2 regions of the Dietzia sp. Die43 genome follow, and region 2 is predicted to be linked to the other one. Evidence: predicted binding sites of a transcription regulator. Region 2 holds the regulator's gene; the other holds the start of a gene.
What was found. Region 2 encodes LexA, which represses DNA repair genes until DNA is damaged. Its sites were predicted from a motif close to CGAACANNTGTTCG; they were not measured.
Positions count from the first base shown of each region.

Region 1: the regulator LexA is predicted to act here: its motif matches at 2,546-2,559, upstream of NR111_RS10115 (CoA transferase subunit A).

Region 1 is NZ_JALJRF010000010.1:71,817-78,858, forward strand. Features, by position in the region: gene NR111_RS10105 (malate dehydrogenase) at 28-1,035, opposite strand; gene NR111_RS10110 (3-oxoacid CoA-transferase subunit B) at 1,150-1,779, opposite strand; gene NR111_RS10115 (CoA transferase subunit A) at 1,783-2,535, opposite strand; gene pcaD (3-oxoadipate enol-lactonase) at 2,646-3,437, shown strand; gene NR111_RS10125 (IclR family transcriptional regulator) at 3,473-4,261, shown strand; gene NR111_RS10130 (acetyl-CoA C-acetyltransferase) at 4,281-5,492, shown strand; gene catC (muconolactone Delta-isomerase) at 5,594-5,875, opposite strand; gene NR111_RS10140 (muconate/chloromuconate family cycloisomerase) at 5,908-7,029, opposite strand.
Region 2 is NZ_JALJRF010000001.1:206,255-213,296, forward strand. Features, by position in the region: gene hrpA (ATP-dependent RNA helicase HrpA) at 1-3,682, shown strand, start outside; gene nrdR (transcriptional regulator NrdR) at 3,693-4,148, opposite strand; gene NR111_RS00990 (hypothetical protein) at 4,260-4,694, opposite strand; gene lexA (transcriptional repressor LexA) at 4,884-5,594, shown strand; gene hflX (GTPase HflX) at 5,634-7,042, opposite strand, start outside.

The sequences.
Region 1 (7,042 bases), on a different contig from region 2:
ACGCCGTCAGCCCCGGTGCACCCGAGGTCAGTCGGCCAGTCCCAGTCCGTGAACGGCGTCACGCTCCGAGACCAGCTCCGCCACCGACGCGTCGATGCGGGCTCGTTGGAAGTCCCCGATCGCCAGTCCTTCGACGACCTCCCACTCCGCGCCGCGGCTGCGGCAGGGCAACCCCGTCACCACACCCGGCACGGTGCCGTACTGCCCCTCCGACGGCAGTGCGACCGTGGTCCAGCTCTCCCCACTGGTGCCGTGCACCCAGTCGCGCATCTGGTCGACCGCCGCGCCGGCGGCCGAGGCGGCCGACGACGATCCGCGCACCGAGATGATCTCGGCTCCCCGGTTCGCGACCCGTGGGATGAACGTGTCGGCCAACCACTCCTCGTCGAGCCCGGAGGTGACCGGCTCGCCTCGTCGCGTCAGGTACGACACGTCGGGGAACTGGGTGGCCGAGTGGTTGCCCCAGACCACCACCCCGTCCAGGTCGGCGACCGGCGCTCCCAGCCGGGTGGCGAGCTGGCTGAGCGCGCGGTTGTGGTCGAGCCGCATCAGGGCGGTGAAGCGACCGGCGGGGACGTCGGGCGCGTGTCGGTGGGCGATGTAGGCGTTGGTGTTGGCGGGGTTGCCCACCACCACCACCCGCACGTCGTCGGCGGCGTGGGCGTTGATGGCGCGGCCCTGTTCCCGGAAGATCGCCCCGTTGGCGGTGAGCAGGTCGGCGCGCTCCATCCCCTTGCCGCGCGGCCTGGCGCCCACCAGGAATGCCGCGTTGGCGCCGTCGAACGCGGTGTCCACGTCGTCGGTGATCTCGATCGACTCGACCAGCGGGAGAGCGCAGTCCTCGATCTCCATCGCGACGCCCTCCGCCGCGACCACGGCCGACGGGATGTCGAGCAGACGCAGGCGGACCGGGGTCCCGGGCCCGAACACCAGCCCGGAGGCGAGACGGAACAGCAACGAGTAGGCGATCTTTCCGGCGGCGCCGGTGACGGTCACGGTGGCCGGGGTGGCGGTGACCGGGGTGGAGGTGCTCATGTGGGACGGACCTTCCGGGGACGACGACGGGGTCGGTTCCCACAGTAGTGAGAATCCGACCCCGCCTCCCGCCTCCGCGGGCGGTGTACACCTGACGTCCACCCGAGCGTCGACTCAGGCGTGGATCTCGGCGCCCGTCTTCCGGCGGACCTCGTCGATGGTCACGTCCGGCGCCAGTTCGACGAGTCGGAAGCCCTCCGGCGCGATGTCGAGGACGCACAGGTCGGTGACGACCCGCTGGACGCAGCCCTTGCCCGTGTACGGGAGCGTGTTCTCCTGCATGAGCTTGAGGTCGCCCTTGCGGGTGACGTGGTCCATCATCACGATCACGCGGTCGGCGCCGTGGACGAGGTCCATCGCACCGCCCATGCCCTTGACCATGGCGCCGGGGACCATCCAGTTGGACAGGTCGCCGGACTGCGAGACCTGCATAGCGCCGAGGACGGCGACGTCGACGTGACCGCCGCGGATCATGGCGAAGGACTCCGACGACGAGAAGAACGCCGCCCCCGCCTCGGCGGTGATGGTCTCCTTGCCTGCGTTGATCATCTCGGGGTCGAGCTCGTCGTCCGTCGGGTACGGCCCGACGCCGAGGATGCCGTTCTCCGAGTGGAGGGTCACCTGCACACTCTCGGGAAGATATCCGGGGATGAGGGTGGGCATACCGATACCGAGGTTGACGTACTGGCCGTCGGTGAAATCCGCGGCGATGCGAGCCGCCATCTGCTCGTGGGTCCAGCTCATGGCTCAGGCCTCCCTGGTGGTGCGGATCTCGACGCCGGTCTCCTGGCGGCCGACCTCGACAATCCGTTGGACGAAGATGCCGGGGATGTGGACGTTGGCCGGGTCGATCCCGCCCGGCTCGACGACCTCCTCGGCCTGCACGATCGTGATCCGACCGGCCATGGCCACGTCCGGGTTGAAGTTGCGAGCCGTCCCACGGAACTGCAGGTTGCCCACGGTGTCGGCCCTGTGGGCGTGGACCAGGGCGAAGTCGGTGACGATCCCGCGCTCGAGGACGTACTGTTCGCCGTCGAAGACCCGGACCTCCTTGGGCTCGGACGCCTTGGCGACGCCCCCCTCGCCGTCATAACGCAGCGGCAGGCCCCCGTCGGCGACCATCGTGCCGACGCCGGCCGGGGTGTAGAAGGCGGGGATGCCGGCGCCTCCGGCCCGCATGCGCTCGGCGAGCGTGCCCTGCGGCGTGAGCTCCACCTCGAGCTCGCCGGAGAGGTACTGGCGGGCGAACTCCTTGTTGGCGCCGACATACGAGGCCGTGGTCCGGGTGATCCGGTGCGATTCCAGAAGCTTGCCCAGGCCGAAACCGTCGGTGCCGCAGTTGTTGCTCACCGTGCTCAGGTCGGTGGCGCCCTGCTCGAGGAGCGCGTCGATGAGGACGGCGGGGATGCCGACCAGACCGAACCCGCCCACGGCCAGGGAGGCACCGTCGGGGATGTCCGCGACCGCGTCCGCGGCCGACGAGAAGATCTTGTTGGTCATGTCACGAACCCTATCCGGTGTTCGCATCTTGTACAAGTGTTCGCCCTTCGCACGATCTCCGCGTATCGTGGTCCCGAACCGGAAACCAGACGCACGAGAGGACCGACACCATGCCCGCCACCCTGTCCCACGAGGTCAGCGGACCCCGGTCCGCCGACACCCCCGTCCTCGTCCTCCTCGGATCACTCGGGTCCGACCGTTCGATGTGGGACGCGCAGGTCCGGGACCTGTCCCGCGACCACACCGTGGTCGCGGTGGACCACCGGGGCCACGGCACGTCCGAGGTCGTCCCCGGGCCGTGCACGATCGCCGACCTGGCCGCCGACGTTCTGGCCCTGCTCGACTCGCTCGACGTCGACCGGTTCCACGTGGCCGGGTTGTCGCTCGGTGGCGCGGTGGCCCAGTGGCTCGCCGTCCACGAGCCCACCCGCGTGCTCTCCACCGCCCTCCTGTGCACCGCCGCGAAGTTCGGTGAACCGTCCGGCTGGGCCGATCGCGCCGCCGCGGTCCGCGAGGGCGGGACGGCCGCGGTCGCCGACGCCGTCGTCGCACGGTGGATCACCGCCGCGCGGGCCGAGGCCGAGCCCGAGCTGGTCGCCGGGCTCCGTGAGATGGTCCTGGGCACCCCGGCCGAGGGATACGCCTCCTGCTGCGACGCGCTGGCCGGCTGGGACAACCGCGCCGAGCTGGGTCGGATCTCCTGCCCCACCCTCGTGCTCGCCGGGGAAGAAGACCCCTCCACTCCCCCGGAGGTACTGCGCGAGATCGCCGACGGGGTGCCCGGAGCGGACTTCGTCGTCGTCTCCCCGGCGGCCCACGTGCCCACCGTCGAGATCCCGGACCGCATCACCGACGTGCTCCGCCGACACCTCGACGCCGCACGGAACACGGGCGCGGCGTGACCCGCCCCGACGTGGTGTCGACCCCGGCCGGGTCCGTGGACGACGGCGGGGACCGCCCGGCCTCCCCCGACTTCGTCCAGTCGCTCGCGCGCGGCCTGGCGGTCATCCGGGCATTCGACGCCCGCCAGCCCCGCCAGACCCTCAGTGACGTCGCGCGCAACACCGGCCTGACCCGGGCGACCGCCCGCCGCTTCCTCCACACCCTCGTCGAACTGGGCTACGTGGACACGGCCGACTCTGTCTTCTGGCTCACCCCCCGGGTCCTCGACCTCGGGTACAGCTACCTGTCGGCGCTCCCGCTGACCGATCTCGCCCAACCGCACCTGGAGAAGCTCAGCTCGCGGCTCGGCGAATCCTCGTCCGTGGCGGTCCTCGACGGCCCCGACATCGTCTACGTGGGGCGCGTCCAGGTGCGTCGCATCATGACCATCGGCATCACCATCGGAACCCGGTTCCCCGCCTACGCCACATCGATGGGGCGGGTCCTGCTCGCCTCGCTCCCCGCCGAGGACCTCGACGCCTACCTCGCCGCGACGGACCTGCGGGCGCTCACCCCCCACGGCCTCGCCGACGAGTCAGCGCTCCGCGCGGAGCTCTCGCGGGTGGCCGAGCGCGGGTGGTGCGTCGTCGACCAGGAACTCGAGCCCGGCCTGCGCTCGGTGGCCGCCCCGGTCCACGACCGCCACGGCGCGGTCAGCGCCGCCCTCAACGTCTCCACCCACGCCGCCCGCTACTCCCCCACCCAACTCGACGACGAGGTCATCCCCGAACTGCTGGCCACCGCCCGCGCACTGTCGGCGGACCTCGCCATAGTCAACCGCTGAACCCGAACGAAGGAACCCCATGCGTGACGTCGTCATCTGCCAACCCCTGCGCACCCCCGTGGGACGCTTCGGCGGGGTGTTCCGCGACCTGGACGCGAACACCCTGGCCACCGACCTGCTCACCGCCCTCGTCGAGCGCACCGGCCTGACCGGAGCCGACGTCGACGACGTGGTGCTGGGACAGGGCTCCCCGAACGGCGAGGGGCCCGCCATCGGCCGCATCGCCGCACTCGACTCCCCCCTGGGGATCGACGTGCCGGGCATGCAACTCGACCGGCGCTGCGGCTCCGGACTCCAGGCGATCATCACCGGCGCACTCCAGGTCGCCTCCGGCGGCATGGACCTCGTGGTCGCCGGCGGCGTCGAGTCGATGAGCCAGGTGGAGTTCTACGCTTCCCCGAGCCCCCGCTGGGGCATCCGCGGGGACGGGATCTCGCTGGTCGACCGTCTCGGCCGGGCTCGCACGACCGTCGGCGGACGCTCGCACATCATCGACGGCGGGATGATCGAGACCGCCGAGAACCTCCGTCGTGAGTACGGCATCAGCCGGGACGAGCAGGACCGGTTGGCCGTGCAGTCCCACCAGCGGGCCGTGGCGGCGCAGGAGTCCGGGGCGTTCGCCGAGGAGATCGTCCCGGTGACCGTTCCGCAGCGCAAGGGTGAGGACCTCGTCGTCGACACCGACGAGCATCCCCGTGCCGACAGTTCCGTCGAGGCGCTGGCGCGCCTGCGACCCATCATGGGCCGCACCGACCCCGAGGCCACCGTGACCGCCGGGAACGCCTCCGGCCAGAACGACGGAGCCGCGATGTGCATCGTCACCACCGCGGACAGAGCCGCCGCCCTCGGACTGACCCCGCTGGTCCGCCTCGCCTCGTGGGCCGTCGCGGGCGTGGCACCGGAGACGATGGGCATCGGGCCGGTCCCCGCCACCGCCAAGGCGCTCGACCGGCTCGGCCTCACGCTCGCCGACATGGACGTCATCGAGCTCAACGAGGCGTTCGCCGCGCAGGCCCTGTCCGTGATGCGCGAGTGGGACATCGACCCCACCTCCGAGCACCTCAACCCGCACGGCTCCGGCATCTCCCTGGGCCACCCCGTCGGCGCCACCGGGGCGCGCATGCTCGCCACCCTGTCGCGCGAGATGGTGCGCCGCGACGCGCAGTGGGGCCTGGAGACCATGTGCATCGGAGGCGGCCAGGGGCTCGCGGCGGTGTTCGAGCGCGTCTGACCGACCACCAGCCGCGCCACGAGGCCGCCCGCCCCGATCGGGGCGGGCGGCCTCGTCTTCTTCCGCGGGACGGGAGTTCCCGGGCGGTCAGTCCGGCGCGATCACTCGATCCGCGACGGGTGCCGAGTCAGGGCCATGACCTCGATGTCCATGTACGGGAACAGCGGCAGCCCCTGGAGGATCTCGTGCAGTTCGTCGCCGGACCCGACATCGAAGATGCTGATGTTCGAGTACTGGCCCACGATGCGCCACAGCTCCCGCCACGTGCCGGAGCGCTGCAGCTCCTGGCTGTAGGCCTTCTCACGGGCCAGGGTGTCGGCGCGGACCTCGGGGTCCAGGTCATTGGGGATGGTGACGTCCATGCGGACGTGGAACAGTGCCATCGTCGGACTCTCCTTCTCGTGTGGTGCCGCGGTCAGCGGCGGGTGAACTTGTCGACGGCGTCGTGGTCGAGCTCGACGCCCAGCCCGGGCCCGGACGGCAGATGGACCCGGCCGGCCTCGTAGCGGATCGGGGTGGTCACGTAGGTCTCGGCGAGCAGCAGCGGCCCGAAGAGCTCCGAGCCGTAGTTGAAGCCGGGCTCGGCGCACGCGAGATGCAGCGAGGCGACGGTCCCGATCGGCCCCTCGAGCGACGTGGCGGCGTGGCAGGCGATCCCGGCCGCGCGGGCGATCGCCACGACCTCCTTGCCCCGGGTCAGTCCACCGAGCTTGGTGGTCTTCACCGCGATCACCCCGGCCGCGTCCCGGCGTGCCACCTCGAGGGCGTCGTGCGGGGATTGGACCGACTCGTCGGCCATGAGCTGCACCGGCAGCGAGCGGTTGAGCTCGGCGAGCACCTCGATCTGCTCGGTGGGGGTCGGCTGCTCGATCAGCTCGATGCCGGCCTCGACGAGCGCCGGGAGGTGGACGTTCGCGGTGAACCGGTCCCAACGTGCGTTGATGTCCACCCGCAGGCCCGCCCGCCCGTCGAGGCGCTCGGCCAGCGCCGCGATGCGGGCGACGTCCTCTGCCGGGTCCAGGGCGCCCATCTTCAGCTTGAACGTGCGGTGCCGGTCCGCGGCGAGGAGCTCGTCGATCTCCTCGACCATCTCCTCGAGCGGCATCGCGCCCAGGGCCCACGTGCACTCGATCGAGTCGCGGACCGCTCCGCCGAGCAGCGAGCGCACGGGTACGTCAAGCGACCGGGCCCACGCGTCGAACATGGCGATCTCGAGGGAGGCCTTGGCGAAACGGCCGCGGGCCACCACGCCCTCCATCGCCTCGAGGACGGCGGGGATCTCGTCGACCCGCCGACCGACGGCCACGGGGGCCAGGTACTTCTCCACCAGGACCTGCATGGTCTCGGCGGACTCGCCTCCCCACCAGGGGCCGCCCGGTGTGACGCCTTCGCCGTAGCCCACGACCCCGGACTCGGTGGTGACCGCCACGAGCAGGATCGACTGGGCGGTGGCGGTGGTGGTGGCGAACTTGTGCGGCCTGATGAGCGGCACGTCGAGGATCCGTGTCTCCACGGAACGGATGGTCAGGTCAGACATCGTCGAGCCCTTC
Region 2 (7,042 bases):
CGCACGCAAGGACGAGATCGCCGAGGCGATCCGGGAGAACCAGGTGGTGGTGATCGCCGGCGAGACGGGGTCGGGCAAGACCACCCAGATCCCCAAGATCTGCCTGGAACTGGGGCGCGGGGTCAAGGGCATGATCGGCCACACCCAGCCGAGGAGGTTGGCCGCCCGCTCCGTCGCCGAGCGGATCGCGGACGAGCTCGGGGTGGAGATCGGTGGCCCGGTCGGTTCCGCCGTCCGCTTCGACGACCGCACCAGCCCCGAGACCGCGGTCAAGCTCATGACCGACGGTGTGCTGCTCGCCGAGATCCGGCGTGACCGGCTGCTGCGGGCCTACGACACGATCATCATCGACGAGGCCCACGAACGCAGTCTCAACATCGACTTCCTGCTGGGTTATCTCAAGCAGATCCTGCCCCGTCGCCCGGACCTCAAACTCGTCATCACCTCCGCCACGATCGACCCGGACCGTTTCGCCCGTCACTTCGCCGGCCCGGAGGGGCGCCCGGCCCCGGTCATCGAGGTCTCGGGGCGCACTTATCCCGTGGAGGTCCGGTACCGGCCCCTACAGGTCGTACACGCCGATCGCGTGGTCGACCTTGATCCCCTCGACGCGCTCGCCGACGCCGTGGCGGAACTCTTACGCGAGGACGACGGTGACGTACTCGTGTTCCTCTCCGGTGAGCGTGAGATCCGCGACGCCGAGGAGGTGCTGCGGGGCCGGAAGTTCCCGGGCACCGAGATCTTCCCGCTGTTCGCCCGCCTCACGGCAGCCGAGCAGCAGCGCGCGTTCCGGGCCCATTCCACCCGGCGGGTGGTCCTGTCGACCAATATCGCCGAGACCTCGGTGACCGTGCCCGGCATCCGCTACGTCGTGGACACCGGCCTGGCGAGGATCTCCCGCTACTCCACCCGGACCAAGGTGCAGCGACTGCCCATCGAGCCGGTGTCCCAGGCCTCCGCCGCGCAGCGCGCGGGACGCTGCGGCCGCGTCGCCGACGGGATATGTATCCGCCTCTACTCCGAGGAGGACTTCGACTCGCGCCCGGAGTTCACCGACCCGGAGATCCTGCGCACGAACCTCGCCTCGGTGATTCTGTCGATGGCGGATCTGGACCTGGGCCCCGTCGACGACTTCCCGTTCGTGGAACCCCCGGACCGCAAGGCCGTCCGGGACGGGCTCACCCTGCTCTCCGAACTCGGGGCGGTGAGGGTCGACGACGACGAGCGCCCTCACCTGACCGAGGTGGGCCGTGACATGGCGGCACTCCCCCTCGATCCCCGACTCGCCCGGATGGTGGTCGAGGGCCATCGCAACGGTTCGCTGTCGGACGTGCTGGTGGTGGTCGCGGCCCTGACGGTGCAGGACGTCCGCGAGCGTCCCGCGGAGGAGCGGGACAAGGCAGACCTGCTGCACCGCCGCTTCGCGGACAAGACCTCCGACTTCCTCGGATATCTCAATCTGTGGAGGTACATCACCGAGCAGCGCCGTGAGCTGTCCGGCAGCGCCTTCCGCAAGATGTGCAAGGCCGAGTATCTGCACTGGCTACGCATCCGAGAGTGGCAGGACCTCAACTCCCAGCTGCGGAGCATGTGCCGTGAACGAGGGTGGCATCCCGCGTCCGGACACGCCGCGGAGGACGACCTCCACAAGGCGGTCCTGACCGGTCTGCTCACCAATGTCGGTATGCGAGACGAGGAGACCCGCGAGTTCCGGGGCACCCGGGGCATCCGGTTCCAGGTGTTCCCCGGGTCGGACCTGTCCAGGAAGCCTCCCCGCTGGGTGATGGCATCCGAACTCGTCGAGACGTCCCGGTTGTGGGCGCGTGACGTCGCCCGGATCGATCCGGGGTGGATCGAACAACTCGGGGGTCACCTCACCCGCACCCAGTACTCCGAACCGCACTGGTCGGACGCCCAGGGTGCGGCGATGGCGTATGAGAAGGTGCTGCTGCTGGGATTGACCGTGGTGGAGGCGCGGCGGATCCTGCTCTCCAGGGTCGACGCCCCGCTCGCCCGCGAGATGCTCGTCCGCCACGGGATCGTGGAAGGACGCCTGGATACCCGGGTCCCGGTCATCCGCGAGAACGCCGAGGCCGTGGAGCAGGCCCGTGAACTGGAGACGCGGAGCCGCCGTCGGGATCTGGTGATCGACGACGAGGCATTGGTGGCCTTCTATCTCGATCGCCTGCCCGAGGACATCACCTCCGGCCGGCATCTGGAGTCCTGGTGGAAGAAGCGTGGTCATCGCGACCAGGAGGCCCTCCGTCTCACCCCCGAGGACATACGCACCTCCGAGGCGGTGCCCGATGCCGCCGATTTCCCGCCCCTCTGGCGTCAGGGAGAGCGGAGTTTCGAACTGCGGTACGCGTTCGATCCGGGCGTCACCACCGACGGGATCACGGTGCGCATCCCGCTGCCGCAGCTGTCCTCGGTCACCACCGCCGGGTTCGAATGGCTGGTGCCGGGGCTGCGGGAGGAACTCTATACGGAAATGCTCCGCACGCTGCCCAAGTATCTGCGTCGACTGTGTTCTCCGCCCGCCGAGTTCGCGTCGCTGTTGGCGGGAGACGTCTCGCCCCGGTCCGCCCCGTTGTCCGTCGCGCTCGCGCGGGCGCTGTCTGCTCGGATCGGTACCACGGTCGACCCGCGTGACTTCGATCAGAACCAGCTACCGGGCCATCTCCGGATGCGTTTCGAGGTGGTCGACGGGGACGAGGTCGTGGCCTCCGGAACAGATCTCGCGCAGTTGAGGACCCGGTTGGTGGACAGGGTACGGGCGACCCTCAACGCCCGTCTGGTACCCGGCAAGGGGCCCTACCGGGAGTGGACATCCGATACCATCGGCGACCTCCCGCAGTCGGTCACCGGCTCGGTGGACGGGGTCGAGGTGACCGTCTACCCCGCCCTGCGTGTCGGTGGGGACGGAATCCACCTCGTGGCGTGCGCCACGGAGGACGAGCGTCGATCCACTCAGGCGTCGGCGGTGCTCACGCTGGTCTCGGCAGGCCTGGTCTCCGCGGCGTCGATTCTGCGCGGCCGTCCGGTCCAGCAGCGACTCGCGCTCACCCAGTACCCGCACGGCGGGATGGAATCCCTGGTGTCGGATGCCTCGCTCGCCGCGAGTGGGCGGATCATCGCCCGGCGAAAGGGCGCACCGGTTCTCACGGTCGCGGAGTTCCACGAACTCCAGGTCACTGCGCGGGCGGAGGTCCCCGGTGCGGTGGCGTCCGCGATCTCGTCGGCGGTTCCCGCGCTGATGTCCGCCCAGTCCGTGTCGGGCCGTCTGGCGGAGGCGCCGGCAGACGTCGCCGACGAGGTCCGTCCTTCACTGGACTTCCTCGTCGGGCGCGGATTCCTCGCGCGCCATCCCTCGGATGTGCTTCCACATCTGGAGCGACATGTACGGGCAATCGGCCTCCGGTTGGACCTCGCCGAGAAGTCACCCGCCCGGCACGGCGAACTCACGGCGAAGCTGAACCGCTCCGAGTCGATCGTCGAGGAGGCGTGCGCCGCGCTGCGACAGCGGCCGGGTGGCGCACGGGCGTGCCGGGACCTGCGGTGGATGCTCGCCGAGTACCGGGTGGGACTGTTCGCGCAGTCGCTTGGTACCGCCCGGCCGGTATCGGCAGAGCGGATCGACAAGGCGGTGGCGGCTGCGCTCGCCCCGCGGTCGTCCCGATGATGCCGCGTGGTCAGCGGCTCGCGCGGCGCTCCCGGAGGGCGATGATCTCGCGTTCGAAGTCGTCGGCCGAGCTGAACTGCTTGTACACGGACGCGAACCGCAGGTAGGCGACTTCGTCCAGATCCTGCAGAGGGCCCAGGATGGCGAGCCCGATCTCGTGGGCGGGAACCTCGGACGCACCGCCGGATCTCACAGCGTCCTCGACCTGTTGGGCGAGGCGACGCAGAGCGTCCTCGTCAACCGATCGTCCCTGGCACGCGCGGCGGACACCGCGGACGACCTTGTCCCGACTGAACGCCTCGGTCACCCCGTTACGTTTGAGAACCGTCAGCAGAGGCGTCTCCAGCGTCGTGAACCGGTGTCCACACCGGGGGCACTCCCGGCGACGCCGGATCGCCTGACCCTCGTCGACGGATCGTGAGTCGATTACCCGGGAGTCCTCGTGGTGGCATGTCGGGCAGTACATTCCCGTGGGGCCCTTCGTCGACCGGAGTTCACGCGTCCCGGATCGTGCCTGACGAAACGCGGGGGCGGTAGACCACCGCCCACGGTCCATTCTAGGAGGCCCGCTGCCCGGTCACGCGTAGGCGGGTCCACCGAGGAAGGCCACTGCGAGAAGCATGATCACGCCGAATGCGATCCCGCACGCCAGTAGCGCCCAGGCCGGCACGTCGTCGACGACCCCGGTGGACACCGGTGCCTCGACGTGGCACGCCCGCACGCGGTCCGTGGAGACCGGGCGCACGAGCACACGGCGACCCGGGGCGACCGACGTGACGGCGGCCGGACGGGCGGCTATCCGCGGCCGATCGAGATACTCCGCGCGCGAGGACGTGACGGCGGGCCGACTGCCCTCCGGTCGGGCCAGGGTGCGTCGCGGCGCACGGGTGGACCGCACCGACACGTCACCGGGCCGGTCGAGGTGCGCGACCCGTCCACGATGGTCGTCGGGGCAGACCTCGGTCCACCGCGCGGCCGGACGTGTGTGGGACTGAAGCTCGACAACGGTCATGGTGGCTCCCTACTCGATACGGTGTGCGATGGTGCTTCGCACACCTGTATGTGTTCCTCAGTACATCTGTTCGAATCCGAACTCCCCTAGAGTTGTATCACGCGACTCCGACATGGTCACGATTCACAGAGGAATTTCTTCGAACACCTGTGTGGCGCGCCGCAGTCCTTGGCACTAGGGTGTAGACAGATCACAACGTCGAACATCCATTCGCCGAAGGGACCACACGAGATGCCGAAGCCCGATTTCGAGTCACTGACGGACCGACAGAAGAGCGTTCTGCTCCACATCCACGACACCGTCAAGGAGCGTGGTTATCCGCCGAGCATCCGGGAGATCGGGGACGCGGTCGGCTTGCAGTCCACGTCGTCGGTGGCGCATCAACTCCGCACGCTGGAGAAGAAGGGCTTCCTGACGCGGGATCCGCACAAGCCGCGGGCGGTCGACGTCCACGGTGTCCCGGGGCAGAAGTCACGGGGCCGTCGCTCACCTGCTCCGGAGCCCCAGCGTCCGGGCGGAGCGGTCGAGCCCGTTTACGTCCCCGTGCTCGGCCGGATCGCGGCGGGCGGGCCCATCCTCGCGGAGCAAGCCGTCGAGGAGATCTTCCCCCTGCCGTCGGACCTCGTCGGCTCAGGTGATCTGTTCATGCTCAAGGTCGTGGGCGAGTCGATGATCGACGCCGCCATCTGCGATGGCGACTACGTGGTGGTCAGGCGGCAGAACGTCGCGGACAACGGGGAGATCGTCGCCGCCATGATCGACGGGGAGGCGACGGTCAAGACTTTCCGGAACGACTCGAGCGGAGTCTGGTTGCTGCCCCACAATCCGTCGTTCAGCCCGATTCCGGGCGAGCACGCGACGATCCTGGGCAAGGTCGTGACAGTGTTCCGGAAACTCTGAGTCCCGGTTCGAACGACGCGCCGCCCGTCCCCGCAGGGGTCAGGCGGCGCCGTCATGTGGACCGCGGGCGGCGAACTCGTCCAGTTCGCCGGCCACGGACGCGGGCAGTCGGACCACCAGCCGGGTTCCGTCCTGGGTGTGTTCCTCCTCGACCACCGCGCCCTCGGCGTGGACCCGCGACACCACGTCCCCGCGGGAGTACGGGACGGACAGGGTCACCTCGGTGTCCCCGGAGGCGACGATCTGCGTGATTCGCTCGAGGAGTTCGTCGACACCCTGCCCGGTGACCGCCGAGACGAACACGGCGTCGGGCAGCGCGTGGTGCAACTCGGTGAGGACCACGGGATCCGCGGCGTCGATCTTGTTGATCACCAGGAGTTCCCGAGGCCGCTCCGCGTTCTGCTCCTCGACCACCTCGTTGATCACCTTGCGCACCGCCTCGATCTGGCGGAGCGGGAAGGCATCCGAACCATCCACGACGTGGAGGAGCAACTCGGAGTCGACGACCTCTTCCAGTGTGGACCTGAACGCCTCGACCAACTGGGTCGGCAGGTGTCGGACGAATCCCACGGTGTCCGTGAAGACGACTGCTCTGCCGTCAGGCAACTCGGCCTTGCGCGTGGTCGGGTCGAGTGTGGCGAACAGGGCGTTCTGAACCAGGACGCCGGCTCCGGTGATCCTGTTGAGCAGGCTCGACTTCCCGGCGTTCGTGTATCCGGCGATGGCGATGGATGGCACCGGAGTGGAACGCCGTCGGTGCCGTTTGGTGTCCCGGGCCTGCTTCATACCCTTGATGTCCCGGCGCAGACGGGCCATCCGCTCGCGGATCCGACGCCGATCGGTCTCGATCTTGGTCTCACCCGGGCCACGGAGGCCGACGCCGCCGTTGCTCCCGGCACGACCGCCCGCCTGGCGGGACAGCGACTCGCCCCACCCACGCAGACGGGGGAGCATGTACTCCATCTGGGCGAGGGTCACCTGGGCCTTGCCCTCACGGCTGGTGGCGTGCTGCGCGAAGATGTCGAGGATCAGCGCGGTACGGTCGATGACCTTCACGTTGACCGCCTTCTCCAGCGCGAGCAACTGTCCAGGGGTGAGTTCGCCGTCGCAGATGACGGTGTCCGCGCCGGTCGCGGCGATCACGTCCTTGAGGACGCTGACCTTGCCCGACCCGATGTATGTGGCGGCATCGGGCTTGTCGCGGCGCTGGATGAGCGCATCGCAGACCTCCGATCCCGCGGTCTCGGCGAGCTGGGCGAGCTCGTCCATCGCGGCGTCCGCCTGCGCGGCGGACCCTTCGGTCCAGACACCGACGAGCACGACCCGTTCGAGTCGGAGCTGGCGGTACTCGGCGTCGTTGACGTCCTGGAGTTCGGTGGAGAGCCCCGCCACCCGGCGCATCGAGGATCTCTCCTCGAGCTGGAAATCACCGATGGACGGATCGAGGT